Regions from separate parts of the Lysinibacillus sp. NPDC097279 genome, predicted to be linked through region 1. Evidence: riboswitches for the same ligand, from Rfam matches in the RefSeq annotation. Region 1 holds a riboswitch; the other holds the start of a gene.

Region 1 (7,850 bases):
GCGTATTCGGAAATTCTGCTTTAGGCATGACGGCTAAATTGCGCATCATTTGCTGGAGTTCGCGATACCACTTCACTGATATAACTGTCTTAAAAGGAAACTCGTCCCTCATTTCATCTCTGCCTTCAATACTGCGCGTTAATTTGTCAAAAGAAATATCATGTGTCATTTTAACACTTGCCGTTAAAGCACTTAAGCTAGTTAATGCATTTGACAACTTACCAGGCTGTAGTTTCAAATGTAGCCAAGGCGAAGTTAAAACAATACCTGCACATTCATATTTTCTCTTATGCATTGTATGCAATAATAACGTTGCTCCTAGTCCATGCCCTATTAAAAACACTGGCAAATCATATGAAAAAGCATTTTCAATTAAATGCCTTGTATATTTGTTATACTCTTTAAAGTCCTCATCATGGACTCGTGATAGTTTTGCATTTGCCCCATGATTTGGTAAATCCCCCATGACTACGTGGAAGCCTTCCATTCTGAGTTTTTCAATAAGCCATGCGTACCAACGGTGATTTTCATAAGCACCGTGAACAATAGCAATCACAGCCTTCGCTTGTCCATCAGCTTCCCATTTCCACATTCACATAGTCCTCCTAAATAAATAGTTACACACTGATTATAACGAAATATTCTCGTCATTATAAAATTATATTTGCATAAAATTGCGCATTTGATACGATAATACTACATCAAAGAAAGAAAAGAGGCGTTTAGCATGATTTATCCGTTTAAAGACAAGACCCCTAATATCGATCCATCGGTATTTATTGCTGACTATGCAACCGTTACTGGTGACGTAACGATTGGTGCCGAAACCACTATTTGGTTTAATACTGTTATTCGAGGCGATGTATCGCCAACAATAATTGGTAAACGAGTAAGCATCCAAGATCTTTGCTGTCTACATCAAAGTCCAAAATATCCATTAATAATCGAAGATGAAGTAACAGTTGGACACCAAGTAACTTTACATAGCTGTACAATTCGAAAAAATGCATTAATAGGTATGGGATCAATCGTGTTGGATGGGGCAGAGATAGGAGAAGGTGCTTTTATTGGTGCGGGTAGTCTTGTACCTCCAGGTAAAGTCATTCCTCCTAATTGCTTAGCATTAGGTCGTCCAGCAAAAGTCGTACGTGAATTAAATGCTGAAGATAAAGAAGACATGGAACGTATCGTTAGAGAATACGCCGAAAAAGGTCAATATTACAAATCTCTTCAAAAATAATGAATGCCCTAAATACGAGGGCTGCCGATATAGGTGTAGGTGCTCTTGTAGAAACACATTTATACAGGATAAAAAATAAATTCGCGATTTCCTTCCAACTGTAAACGGAAAGACGCGAATTTTTTTGCAATCATTTACGCCTATCCATAATTGCCGTCCAGATTTTTTGTATGCTTGACAAGCTCTTCAAAAAATCTGTAACTTGCTTCAGCATTCAAACCCAACTTTTAAACGTGAGGTATGAATGCTGAAGCAAGTTAGAAAGGGGCCATGAAGTAGCCCCTTTCCATTGCTTATAGACCTGCTTTTTCTCTTAAAGCATCTGCCTTGTCCGTATTTTCCCAAGGCACATTTAAATCTGTACGGCCAAAGTGACCATAAGCTGCCGTTTGTTTATAAATTGGGCGACGTAGATCAAGCATTTTAATAATGCCTGCTGGACGTAGATCAAATAGATCGCGAACCCATTTTACGATATCGCTTTCGCTTACTTTTCCTGTACCAAATGTATCTACTGCGATTGATACGGGTTGTGCTACACCAATGGCATAAGCAAGTTGTACTTCAGCACGTTCTGCTAAACCAGCAGCAACAATATTTTTAGCTACATAACGCGCTGCATATGCAGCAGAACGGTCCACTTTTGTAGCATCCTTACCAGAGAATGCTCCACCACCATGACGTGCATAGCCACCGTATGTATCAACGATGATTTTACGTCCTGTAAGACCAGCATCTCCTTTAGGTCCACCAATAACAAAACGACCTGTTGGGTTAATGAAATATTTTGTCTGAGCATCTAATAGCTCATTAGGTACTACAGGAGCTATTACTAACTCTTTTAAATCTGATTGAATTTGCTCTAGTGTCGCTTCTTCATCATGCTGTGTTGAAATAACAATCGTATCGACACGTACTGGGATGTTGTGTTCATCATACTCAATTGTCACCTGTGTTTTACCGTCTGGACGTAAATATGCTAGTTCACCTGATTTACGAACTTCTGTTAAACGACGAGCTAATTTATGCGCTAAACTAATTGGTAAAGGCATTAATTCAGGTGTTTCGTTACAAGCGTAACCAAACATTAATCCTTGGTCACCTGCACCAATTGCTTCAATATCTGCATCAGTCATAGAACCTTCACGCGCTTCTAATGCTTGGTCTACACCTTGGGCAATGTCTGGTGATTGTTCACCAATTGCTACTAGTACTGCTAAGTTTTCAGCATCAAAGCCATATTTACCGCGTGTGTAGCCGATTTCTGCTACAGTATCACGCACGATACCTTTAATATCTACATAAGTAGAAGTAGTGATTTCTCCTGCTACTAGTACTAATCCTGTCGTTACAGTTGTTTCACACGCTACACGTGCATTTGGATCTTCTTTTAAAATGGCATCTAAAATGGCATCCGAAATTTGGTCACAAATTTTGTCAGGATGTCCTTCTGTTACACTCTCTGATGTAAACAATCGACGGTTTGTCATTTGGTTTTCCTCCTATTACTCTTACAAATAGCATTTGCGAAATTAATACGGTACTCATTACCCATGTCAAGTTCGCTCCTGAAGGATAGAACTTTCAAGCCGTTGTTGCTTTTAACATGAGGATTTCGAAAGATCCGTCATTATAATAAGGAAAGAATTGTATATACTTACCTTTACATTCATTATGAAAATAAAAAAATCCTTTTCTCACGTCTTTACATGAGGAAAGGAATAATGACTTCGTAACCTTTCACTCTTATCGTTCAAGGGTTTTCCCCTTGCATCAGGTTGGCACCAGCGCATGTCGTGAAATAGTTCATGCAGGTTGCCGGGTTTCACAGGGCCTGACCCTCCACCAGCTCGGGATAAGAGTATCCGTTCAATTCCTCATCTTACGTAAAAGGTCGAACGTTGTCAATTATTTTATGACTTTTTGTTGAAAGTTAATTAAAACACGAAAATAATTTTTGAATTAGTATAGATTATTAAAGCAATTGTGTTATACTATTTTTGAAATTAAGAAAAACTCCCTCAAACTCAAGGGAATATTATAAAAAAGGATGGTATTTAATCGATGAATTCAGTAGAAATTGCAAACGAACTGAAGGAATTATTAAACGGTGGGAACATTAACGTTCAACTTTCAGTACCACAATTAGCGGAAAAAGCTACATCTCGTGGTGAAGCAATGTTAACAGTAGATGGCGCAGTTCGTGCAGAAACTGGCAAATACACTGGTCGTTCACCTAAAGATAAATATACGGTAGAAGAAGAAAGCACAAAAGATAAAATTGACTGGGGTAAAGTAAACCAACCAATTTCTTCGGAAGTGTTCGATAACTTATATGTAAAAGTAGTTAAATACTTAAAAGAACGTGACGAATTATTCGTATTCAAAGGTTTTGCTGGTGCTGACAAAGATTCACAATTAAGCATCCAAGTAATCAATGAATATGCTTGGCACAATCTTTTCGCCCATCAATTATTTATCCGTCCAACACAAGAAGAATTAGCTTCTCATGTTGCTGAATTCACAGTTATTTCAGCTCCTAACTTTAAAGCGGATCCAGCTATCGATGGTACATCTTCTGAAACTTTCATTATTGTATCACTTGAAAAGAAAATCATCCTAATCGGTGGTACTGAATATGCTGGTGAAATGAAAAAATCTATTTTCGGTATTATGAACTACCTATTACCACAACAAGGCATCCTATCAATGCACTGTTCAGCAAACGTAGGTGAAGCTGGCGATGTGGCATTATTCTTCGGTTTATCTGGTACTGGTAAAACAACTTTATCAGCTGACCCTGCCCGCAAATTAATCGGTGATGATGAGCACGGCTGGTCTGACAACGGCGTATTCAATATTGAAGGTGGTTGCTATGCAAAAACAATTAACCTTTCTGCTGAAAAAGAACCTGAAATCTATAACGCAATCCGCTTCGGTTCTGTTCTAGAAAACGTAGCTGTAGATCCTGAAACTCGTGTTTGTGACTACGATGATGTTTCATTAACAGAAAACACACGTGTTGCTTACCCGATCCAATTTATTGAAAATATTGTTGATCCATCTGTTGCAGGTCATCCAAAAACAATCGTCTTCTTAACTGCTGATGCATTTGGTGTGTTACCTCCAATCAGTAAATTAACAAAAGAACAAGCAATGTATCACTTCCTAAGTGGTTTCACTTCGAAGCTAGCAGGTACTGAACGTGGTGTAACAGAGCCAGAGCCAGTATTCTCTACATGTTTCGGTTCTCCATTCCTTCCACTTCCAGCAACTGTTTACGCTGAAATGTTAGGTCAAAAAATCGATGAGCATGGCGCACAAGTATTCCTTGTAAACACTGGTTGGACTGGTGGCGAATACGGTACAGGTAGCCGTATGAAGCTTTCATACACTCGTACAATGGTACGTGCTGCAATCGATGGCAAACTGAACAATGTTGAAACGACACAGGACGCTGTATTTGGCTTACACATCCCTACAGCAGTTGAAGGTGTACCTTCAGAAGTTCTTAACCCTCGCGATGCTTGGGCAGACAAAGCTGCTTATGATGTAAAAGCTGCTGAACTTGCTGGTTTATTCAATGATAACTTCAAGAAATTCTCAAACGTTTCTGAAGCAATCACTAAACTTGGTGGTCCATTAAAATAATAATGCGACTAAGGGAACGATTTATTCGTTCCCTTTTTTTTACCCACTTCTATAAAAAATAATCTTCAAATGTTCATTTTTTGGATAGTATTGGAGGATACATATGAAAAAAAAATACAAAATACTAGTTGGCATCCTAGTATCATTAGTCGTGTTATTTATTGGAGCTGGATTTATTGCAGGCAATTACTTTTATAACTTGGCGTTAAATCCACAATCTGATAAAACAGCCGTTCTGGATGCCCCACATAATTTAATTGATTCTAATCCGAATGAAGTGAAAGAGAAAGAAGCTCGTGAAACATGGTTCAACAGTCATTACGAAGAAACAACGATTCCATCTTTCGATCAACATAAGCTACATGCCTATTCCATTAAAAATCAAAATGATTCAAATAAATGGGCCATCATCTTCCATGGATATTCAAGTGATGGTTTACAGATGACCAAGTATGCAAAAAACTTTTACGACATGGGCTACAATATACTTATTCCTGATGCGAGAGGCCATGGCAAAAGTGAAGGAGACTATATTGGAATGGGCTGGCATGATCGCTTAGATGTCGTGTCATGGATTAACAATACGGTGCAATTAAATAATGAGGCTGAAATTGTCCTTTTTGGAGTATCGATGGGCGGAGCCACAGTGATGATGGCCTCTGGCGAAGAATTACCTAAAAACGTAAAGGCAATTATCGAGGATTGTGGCTATTCTTCTGTTTGGGGCGAATTTTCGTATCAGCTTAAAGCAATCTTCCATTTGCCTGCATTTCCAATCATGAATTTTGCTTCAGCTGTAACGAAAATCAAAGCAGACTATACGCTTGGTGAAGCCGATACGGTAAAACAAGTAGCTAAATCACAAACACCGATGCTATTTATCCATGGTAGTACTGACACATTCGTGCCTTCTTCTATGCTAGATGAAGTCTATGAAGCTGCCAATGTGCCAAAAGAAAAATTACTAGTCGAAGGGGCTGGACACGGTAGAGCTGAAAATGTCGCAGGAGCAATATATTGGGAAACAATTCAAACCTTCTTAAGTGCCTACGTAAACGAATAAGTGCCTGTCACTCAAACAATTCACTATACTAGTCCTATTTCTTACAACTAATATAATAAAAATCCACGAACGCTTCTATGGTAACCAAATAGCGCAAGCTGCAACACATGACGCATCTAGCGACGGTTGCAGCTTCCCTATAGCCCACAGAATGCACAGTGGATTTTTATAAAAATTTTGTGACTGTCACTCAAACAATTCCAGACACACACAATTAGTGCCAGTCACCATCTCGCACAATTGTCCCTTTATTTGCTTCTCATTGTTTCTTCATCCATTTACACAAATCACGCACAGTTTCACGATTTTGAGCAGGTGGATATTGGTGTGCAAAACGATGATCATACCATGTTTCATACGTTTTATTGGCATCTTCTAAGTAAAATGCTAATTGCCTTGCATGTTCAATATCGACATTTTCATCACGATAGCCGTGAATAATAAGCACAGGTGCTGTAATGTGTTCAACTTCAAATAATGGTGTACGTGCATCATATTCCTCTGGTACACGATTAGGCGTACCTCCAATTACACGCTTCATCATACGGCGCATATCCGTACGCTCCCAATAAGTTGCTGTCGCATCCGACACCCCTGCCCATGTAACAACAGATGTAATATCTTTACGCAAAATTGCCGTCCACAGTGCCATAATACCTCCGCGTGAAAAGCCAAACACATGAATATTATCATTACAATATTGCTTTAGCACATCTACTCCATGGACTGCATCATAACGATCCTGACCTGCAAACTCATCACGCCCTTCCCCACCTCTGTTCCCACGATAATAAGGGGCAAAAACGATAAAACCTTGTGCGGCGAACTGGGCAATACGTGCTGGTCTTACCATACCGATGCTTTGCATTCCACCACGTAAATATAAAAAACCATCGTATGTACCTTCTGCCTTAGGCTCCGCTAGCAAGCCTTTAACCCGTAATCCAAGTGATACATAAGTAATTTCGGATAAGCGAATAGCTGGATTCGGTGAAGGGTATGGACGTTTTTCAACTATTTCACCATTGATCGTCATAGCGCTTCAGCTCCTCTAGCATTTTTTGCATACCTTCATCTTTCATATGAAAGCTTAAATTTGGATGGTTAGCAAACTCATCATCTGTGAGCCAAACCATACCTGAAGTCTCCAAATCAAACTCCACTTTGTCTTGACTTACAAATTGCGCAGTAAATACTGTTTTACAAAATAATTGATCTCCGTGGACAGCATATTCTGCAAACCAACAAAGATTTTTCACATGTACACCAGTTTCTTCAAATACTTCTCTAACAGCAGCTTGTTCTAAAGTTTCGCCAGGTTCTACCTTACCACCTGGCACTTCCACGCCACGTCGCTTATGAATCGTGCATAGCCATTTATTTTTATGCTTTAACAAGATGAGTACATGCTTTGGCTCCACTTCAAACTCCCCTCTTGTAAAGCTTAAATCTACTTGAAAACCATTTAAATCTGTAAATGAAAACATTCCATTCCACTCCTATTATTATATTGTAACGAATGTATTCATTACATTTTGCTGACTTATTATTTCATATACTGCGAGGAATCAATCACAAGGAAATAGTGACATTCTTCATTCGTCTTATTAATAAAGCGATGCTCTGTATCTGCTTCAAAAAAGAAGGAATCTCCTGCGTCTAATTCTTCACAAAAAGCGCCACGTCCTAATTCAACACGTAACTTTCCGCTTTTAACAAAAATATACTCTTTCACTCCTGATTTATGAGCTGGGAAAATGCCTGATTCTTTATTTGCAGGAATGATATTTAAAACAAACTCAATGCCTCTAGAAGGAACAGAAGGTGATAATAAGTGGCGTTGAAACCCAGATTTTTCGTCGACATAGATTGGGCGTTCATCTTTTCTTATCACGA
Region 2 (7,850 bases), on a different contig from region 1:
CCAAAAGCGCTTGAAATTGCAGGTTTATCCATTCAGGATATTGATTTGTGGGAAATTAACGAAGCATTTGCCTCACAGTCATTACAGGTTGTTCGTCATTTAGGTATCGACCAAGAGAAAGTGAACGTTAATGGTGGAGCAATTGCTTTAGGGCATCCACTTGGCGCAACAGGCGCAATTTTAACTTTGAAATTAATTCATGAACTGAAACGTCAGGGCAAAAAATATGGTGTTGTAACAATGTGTATCGGCGGTGGTATGGGCGCTGCTGGAGTATTTGAAATTTTATAAGTTATGTGAAATTGTTTGAGAATTGCGAATTGTATGAGTGCCTGGCACCTAAAAATAAGGAGGAATTTAACATGACAGAAAAAACAACAGATATCATTAAAGGCGGCGGATTTATCATTGAGGACGTGGCACTAGACCGCGTATTTACACCAGAGGATTTTACAGATGAGCATAAAATGATTGCTAAAACAACTGAAGAGTATGTTGCGAATGAAGTATTACCTGTAGTAGAAAACTTAGAGCATCATGAGTTTGAGCATTCTGTGCGTTTACTAAAAAGCGCTGGCGAACTTGGTTTACTAGCGGCGGATGTACCAGAAGAATATCAAGGTCTTGGCTTAGATAAAGTATCTTCTGCGTTAATCGCAGAAAAAATGTCTGTAGCTGGTGGCTTCTCGATTACACATGGTGCACATGTAGGGATTGGTTCACTACCGATTGTGCTATTTGGTAACGACGAACAGAAGCAAAAGTATTTACCGAAGCTAGCTTCTGGTGAATTGATCGCGGCTTATGCGTTAACAGAGCCAGGTTCGGGATCAGATGCTTTAGGTGCCAAAACGACTGCCAAGCTAAATGCTGCTGGTACTCATTATGTATTAAACGGTGAAAAACAATGGATTACTAACGCTGGCTTTGCTGATGTGTTTGTTGTGTACGCCAAAATTGATGGCGATAAATTCTCAGCATTTATCGTTGAACGTGCCTACAACGGTGTTTCTGTTGGTCCAGAAGAAAAGAAAATGGGTATCAAATCTTCTTCAACTCGTACATTAGTGCTTGAGGATGCTGAAGTACCTGTTGAAAATCTACTTGGTGAAGTAGGTCGTGGACACGTAATTGCATTTAACATTTTAAATATTGGTCGTTATAAACTAGGTGTAGGAACAATCGGTGGCTCAAAACGAGCTTTAGAGCTGGCAATTCAATATACAAACCAACGTCAGCAATTCAAAACGAAGCTTTCTGATTTCAACTTAACGAAAGAAAAACTATCGACAATGGCATCTCAATTATATGCGTCAGAGTCATTAAATTATCGTACAGTTGGTTTATTTGAAGATCGTTTAAGCCAGTTAAGCCCTGAAGAACAAAAGCAAGGAAAAGTGATTGCAAATGCAATTGCTGAATATGCCATTGAGTGTTCAATTGCGAAAGTGTTTGGTTCAGAAACATTGGACTATATCGCAGATGAAGCGGTGCAATTACATGGTGGCTATGGCTTTATGGCTGAATATGAAGTGGAGCGAATTTATCGCGACTCTCGAATTAACCGTATTTTCGAAGGTACAAATGAAATTAACCGCATGATTGTACCAGGTACATTTATGAAAAAAGCGTTAAAAGGTGAATTACCATTATTACAGGTCGCACAAAACTTACAACAAGAACTTCTTATGCTAATGCCTGAAGAAGTAGGAACAGAGCCACTAGCACAAGAAAAATATCTTGTGAAAAACGCGAAGAAAATTGCTGTATTAGCAGCAGGCATGGCAGCACAGCGCTATGGAGCGAAACTTGACCAAGAGCAAGAAGTATTAGTGAACATTGCCAATATCGCTAACCAATTATTCGCTATGGAGTCTACTGTGTTACGTACAGAAAAGGCGATTGCGCGTGAAGGTGCAGAAAAGTCTCATCAAAAATTACTTTATACACAAATTTTCTGCCAAGAAGCATTTGCAGAAATTGAGAAAGAAGCAAAGGACACAATTCTTGCTTCAGCAGATGGAGATGCTGCACGTATGACATTGTCAGCTTTACGTAAACTAACTCGTAACAACCCTTATAACCTTATTGCTAAAAAACGTGAAGCTTCTGTTAAACTAATCGAAGCAGAAAAATTCATCGTATAATATAATCTTTAACCTAGCTCTTTACTAAGGGTAGGAAAAATCAAAGTTTCGAAAAAAGACAACAAGTAAATCAACTTGTTGTCTTTTTTATTGAAAGGGAGGGTGTCAGGCACGCAAATAATTTAAGCCAAAGTGACAGGCACACAAACAATTCTCACTTTGCCAATTAAAACTAACTAAGTAAAAATCCACGAAGACTCCTGCGGGAACGCACGTAATGTAAGACGCAACAGGCGGCGCGCTAGTGACGGTTGCGGCTTACAACGTGCCCGCGGAAAGCGAAGTGGAATTTTACGAAATAGGAGCAGACAAAATGCCAGATGTCCACACTAAAGTGCCAGGCACACAAACAATTCTCACTTTGCCAATTAAGACTATCTAAGTAAAAATCCACGAAGACTCCTGCGGGAACGCACGTAATGTAAGCCGCAACAGGCGGCGCGCTAGCGACGGTTGCGGCTTACATCGTGCCCGCGGAAAGCGAAGTGGAATTTTTACGCAATAGGAGCAGACAAAATGCCAGTTGCCCACACTAAAGTGTCAGGCACGCAAACAATTATGAAATTAACCAATAAATGTTTCTTTTTGGCTCATACTAGTTATGATGGTATACTACAGGAAATGATAGCAGAGGAGCCTATAAATATGATTCAACTGATCCATTACCCTAAATGTACAACTTGTAAAAAAGCACAGAAGTGGTTAAACGACAATGGCGTTTCATACGAAGAGGTACACATTGTTGAACAAGCACCTACGAAAGAGCAAATTAAAAGTTATTGGCAGGCTAGCGGGCAGCCATTAAAGAAATTTTTCAACACATCTGGCATGAAATATCGCGAACTTGGGTTGAAGGATAAACTGGCGGAAATGTCGGAAGATGAACAGCTCACACTACTTGCTTCTGATGGTATGTTAATTAAGCGACCAATCGTTACTGATGGAAAAAAAGTAACGTTAGGATTTAAAGAATCAGATTTTGAACAAGCGTGGAAATAACAGCTTTAATCCTTGTTTTTATGAAAGAAGTATGGCACACTGAAAGTGAATATATTACATATTTATGGAGGGGTTTTTGGCATGAGCACACCTAAAGACTTACGTTACTCTGAAGAACACGAATGGGTAAAATTAGAAGATGGTAAAGTACGTATCGGTATTTCGCATTTTGCACAATCTGAATTAGGAGACATCGTTTTCGTTGAGCTTCCACAAGTTGGCGACGAAATTAAAACTGATGATCCATTTGGCAGCGTAGAATCAGTAAAAACTGTTTCTGAATTATACGCACCGATTTCAGGTACTGTAGTGGAAGTAAATGCAGATCTAGAAGATAGCCCAGAATTCGTAAACGAATCACCATATGAAAAAGCATGGATGATCGTTGTAGAGCCTGCTGATGCTTCAGAGCTTGAAAACCTTATGACTGCAGAACAATACGAAGAAATGATTGCAGAATAAACAAGCCTATAATAGAAAAACGTCGGAATACATACCGGCGTTTTTTATTATATAACACAGGTATGCAATTGTTTTTTGAGCTTTACAAAGCGTGACTCTTCAAGTAAATGAAAGTCCAAGTAACTCACATCAAATGTTATCCAAATTGCAAAGTGACATATAGAAAATATTGTTAACGTGTAGATCTATGCATAGTGTGGAATCCAATAATTGCAATGAATTGTTGTAGTAGATAACTGCTAAATGGGGGTGGCGTGATGTTCGAAGGGAAATGTTTAATTGTGGAGGGCCGTTCGGATAAGCTTCAAATAGAACCTATTTTGAGTGAAGATGTTACAATACTTTGTACAAATGGTACAATTGGTGTGCATCAATTAGAAGAATTACTCGACCCATATGAGGGCTATGAGCTCTATACATTTTTTGATGCAGATGCATCTGGAGATAAATTACGAGCATTGATGGACAGACATTATCCTGAAGCAGAGCATTTGCGAACGATGCCTACTTATAAAGAAGTAGAAACTACACCGAGGAAAGTGCTTGCAATGATTTTATTGCGTGCGCATTTTTCCATCCATAATGAATATATTTTGTAAGGTTGGTTAAAAAATGGAAGAATGGTCAAAAGAGCAGTGGGAAGCAGCAGTAAAATCTGGTGAAAAAACTGCCTTTTATTTATATACACCGATGTGCGGAACGTGTGCAGTTGCTTCTAAAATGATGGATATTATAGAACAATTATTGCCACAGTTAAAATTAGGTAAGGCAAATATTAATTTTTTAGAGCAAATAGCTTATGATTTTCAAATCGAAAGTGTCCCGTGTTTACTCGTTAGTGATGGTGGATCAGTTATAGAAAAGGTTTATGCATTTCAATCCGTACCTTTTTTATACGAATTGTTAAAAAAACCAATTGACTGAACTTTGCTAGCATGGTAAAGTAACAACTATATTAAAAACTATTAAATATATCGAACTCTTATAAAGAGCGGCGGAGGGAAGTGCCCTATGAAGCCCGGCAACCATCACAAATGTGAAAAGGTGCCAAATCACTCAAAGATTTTTCTTTGAAAGATGAGAGAACGGTTTAGCGTATAAAGTACGTGACCCCTTCTACTTGTCTGTGAGTGAAGGGGTTTTCTATATGAGAAAAGGAGTTTCGCTATGATACAGCTTCAAAATATTACGAAGAAATACAAAACCGCAAATGGCGAATTAACTGCTGTTAAAGATGTTAATCTTACAATTAACAAAGGTGAGATTTTTGGCATTATTGGCTATAGTGGCGCTGGTAAAAGTACGATGATTCGTTTATTAAACGGTTTAGAAAAGCCGACAACTGGTTCGGTGAAGGTGAATAACCAAGAATTTTCATCTATTAAGGGTCAAAAGTTGCGTGATGCTAGACAAAAGGTAAGTATGATTTTCCAACATTTTAACTTACTTTGGTCAAGAACAGTTGCAGAAAACATTGCATTTCCACTTGAAATTGCAGGTGTAGCTAAAAGTGAGCGAGACGCACGTGTGAAAGAACTTATTGCACTTGTTGGTTTAGAAGGTCGTGACAAATCGTATCCATCACAACTGTCAGGTGGTCAAAAGCAACGTGTTGGCATAGCACGAGCACTTGCCAATAATCCTGAAGTGCTGTTATGTGATGAAGCTACATCAGCACTGGATCCAGAAACAACGGATGCAATCCTCGATTTGCTTGTCGATATAAACGAACGATTAGGCTTAACAATCGTATTAATTACTCATGAAATGCATGTTATTCGCAAAATCTGTCATCGTGTAGCGGTAATGGAAGCTGGAGAAATTGTTGAACGTGGTGAAGTACTACAAGTGTTCCAAGCACCACAAGCAGCGATCACTAAAAAATTCGTATCACAAATTACCGATACGAAGGAAACGCAGGAGACAGTTGCACAGCTTAGAATGAATTATCCAACAGGACACCTTGTTAAGCTTGTATTTGTTGGTGAAAAGACAGAGCAGCCAGTTATATCACATTTAGTAAAACAGTTTGATGTAGAAGTTAGCATTGTCCATGGTAATATCTCGCAGACGAAAAATGGTGCATACGGTACTCTTATTGTACAAATTGATGGCACAGAGACAAATGTAGCAGCTGCATTAAATTATTTAAATACAGTTGAAGTACAAACGGAGGTGATTGCAAATGCTAACTAGTCTCTTTCCAAATGTCGACTGGGAAAAAATGTGGACAGCCACATATGAAACACTTTATATGACCACTTTATCTACAGTCGTAACATTTATACTTGGTTTAGCCATTGGCATAATCCTCTTTTTAACGAGTCCAAACCAATTATGGGCCAATAAAATTGTTAACTTTTTAACAGGATCGGTCGTTAATATATTCCGTTCGATACCATTTATCGTGTTAATTATTTTACTCATTCCATTTACGAAGTTTTTACTTGGGACAATCCGAGGAGCAAATGCAGCCCTACCAGCACTTATTATTGGTGCTGCCCCATTCTATGCACGAATGGTACTAATTGCATTACGTGAAATTGATAAAGGTGTTGTTGAAGCAGCACGCTCGATGGGTGCTAAAACGTCCACGATTATATGGAAAGTTCTAATTCCAGAATCATTACCAGCACTTATTTCTGGGATTACTGTAACGGCTGTAGCACTTGTTGGATATACGGCAATGGCTGGTATTATTGGTGCTGGCGGTCTAGGAAACTTAGCCTTTTTAGATGGCTTCCAACGTAATCGCCAAGATGTGACATTAATGGCAACTATTTTGATCTTAGTAGTCGTATTTATCATTCAATGGATTGGCGATATGATTACAACGAAAACAGACAAACGTTAAAAAGGTTAAACCGGTATTTACCGCTAACATATTGTTTGAACAAATAAAGGGAGTGTATACAAATGAAGAAGTTATTAGCAGGATTATTTTTATCAGTACTTGTATTGGCTTTAGCAGCATGTGGTGCTGGTAACAAAGACGAAGCAGGATCAACAACTGGAGATGACAGTGCAAAAACTGAAGATAAAGTAACATTAAAAATTGGTGCTTCTAACACACCTCACGCAGTTATTTTAGAACAAGCAAAACCGATTTTAGCAAAAGAAGGTATTGATTTAAAAATCGAAACGTACCAAGACTATGTATTACCTAACCAAGATTTAGAGTCAAAAACTATTGATGCAAACTATTTCCAACATATCCCTTATCTTGAATTACAAATTAAAGATAATGGCTATGATTTTGTAAATGCAGGTGGCGTACATATCGAGCCAATCGGTATTTACTCTAAAAAATATAAATCACTTGAAGACCTTCCTAAAGGTGCAACAATTTTATTATCGAACTCAGTTTCAGACCATGGCCGTATGTTGTCACTATTAGAAGCAAAAGGCTTAATTAAATTAAAAGATGGTATCGACAAAACAGCAGCAGAAATTAAAGATATTGTAGATAATCCGAAAGACTTTAAATTCGATGCAAATACTGCACCAGAGCTACTTGTGCAAATGTTTGAAAACGAAGAAGGCGATGCAGTACTTATTAACTCTAACTATGCAATTGATAATGGACTAAACCCAATTGAAGATGCAATTGCTTTAGAAGATAAAGAATCTCCATATGTAAATATTATTGCAGTTCGTGCTGGTGATGAAAATAAACCAGAAATTAAAAAATTATTAGAAGTATTAAAATCTGAAGAAATCCAAGACTTCATCTTGAAGGAGTGGAAAGGTGCAGTAGTACCAGTTAAATAATATCTATATATTAAAAAATAGTACAAACCATGAAAATGGTTTGTACTATTTTTTTAGGGAAAGATAAATAATGGTGTGAAATCCAATAATTAAATTCTATTATTTTTCCCAAACTGTTTAGAATTTGTTTAGATTCATTTAATATGATTACTGTTATAATATAATTCGCTAATCATACTGAAAGATTTTGGTACTTAGTCCTAGTGGAGGTGAAATCCTATATTAAAAAATTTTTATTGTGGTATTTTAGTTATATTTTTCCTTTCAATCGTTTTAATAGGGTGCTCTCAAGGGAAAGAAGAAGTAACTAAAGTAACTAAGGAGCCAATTTCATCAACTGAACAATTTGTTATTGAGGAATTAATGACAAAAGATAACTTATTACGTACTGATTTAACGCAACAAAAAGATGTGTTTTTATCTGAATCTGTCGGTTTATGGTTGACCTATTTACTAGAAAAAGATGATCAA

What was found. A riboswitch is a leader RNA that binds a small molecule or an ion and turns the genes downstream of it on or off. The one in region 1 is predicted to bind S-adenosylmethionine.
Region 2: another riboswitch for S-adenosylmethionine. It lies ahead of ACIQ1H_RS16370 (methionine ABC transporter ATP-binding protein); the one in region 1 lies ahead of metK (methionine adenosyltransferase).

What each region holds. Positions count from the first base shown of each region.
Region 1 is NZ_JBIWDA010000001.1:18,494-26,343, reverse strand. Features, by position in the region: gene ACIQ1H_RS00135 (alpha/beta hydrolase) at 1-592, opposite strand, end outside; gene ACIQ1H_RS00130 (gamma carbonic anhydrase) at 728-1,240, shown strand; gene metK (methionine adenosyltransferase) at 1,534-2,730, opposite strand; SAM riboswitch class I at 2,984-3,102, opposite strand; gene pckA (phosphoenolpyruvate carboxykinase (ATP)) at 3,305-4,891, shown strand; gene ACIQ1H_RS00115 (alpha/beta hydrolase) at 4,995-5,954, shown strand; gene ACIQ1H_RS00110 (alpha/beta hydrolase family protein) at 6,214-6,990, opposite strand; gene ACIQ1H_RS00105 (NUDIX domain-containing protein) at 6,974-7,441, opposite strand; gene ACIQ1H_RS00100 (helix-turn-helix domain-containing protein) at 7,501-7,850, opposite strand, start outside.
Region 2 is NZ_JBIWDA010000004.1:74,681-82,530, reverse strand. Features, by position in the region: gene ACIQ1H_RS16400 (acetyl-CoA C-acetyltransferase) at 1-291, shown strand, start outside; gene ACIQ1H_RS16395 (acyl-CoA dehydrogenase family protein) at 363-2,147, shown strand; gene ACIQ1H_RS16390 (arsenate reductase family protein) at 2,793-3,146, shown strand; gene gcvH (glycine cleavage system protein GcvH) at 3,228-3,608, shown strand; gene ACIQ1H_RS16380 (toprim domain-containing protein) at 3,866-4,207, shown strand; gene ACIQ1H_RS16375 (thioredoxin family protein) at 4,221-4,532, shown strand; SAM riboswitch class I at 4,588-4,692, shown strand; gene ACIQ1H_RS16370 (methionine ABC transporter ATP-binding protein) at 4,776-5,804, shown strand; gene ACIQ1H_RS16365 (methionine ABC transporter permease) at 5,794-6,462, shown strand; gene ACIQ1H_RS16360 (MetQ/NlpA family ABC transporter substrate-binding protein) at 6,525-7,379, shown strand; gene ACIQ1H_RS16355 (glycosyl hydrolase family 8) at 7,743-7,850, shown strand, end outside.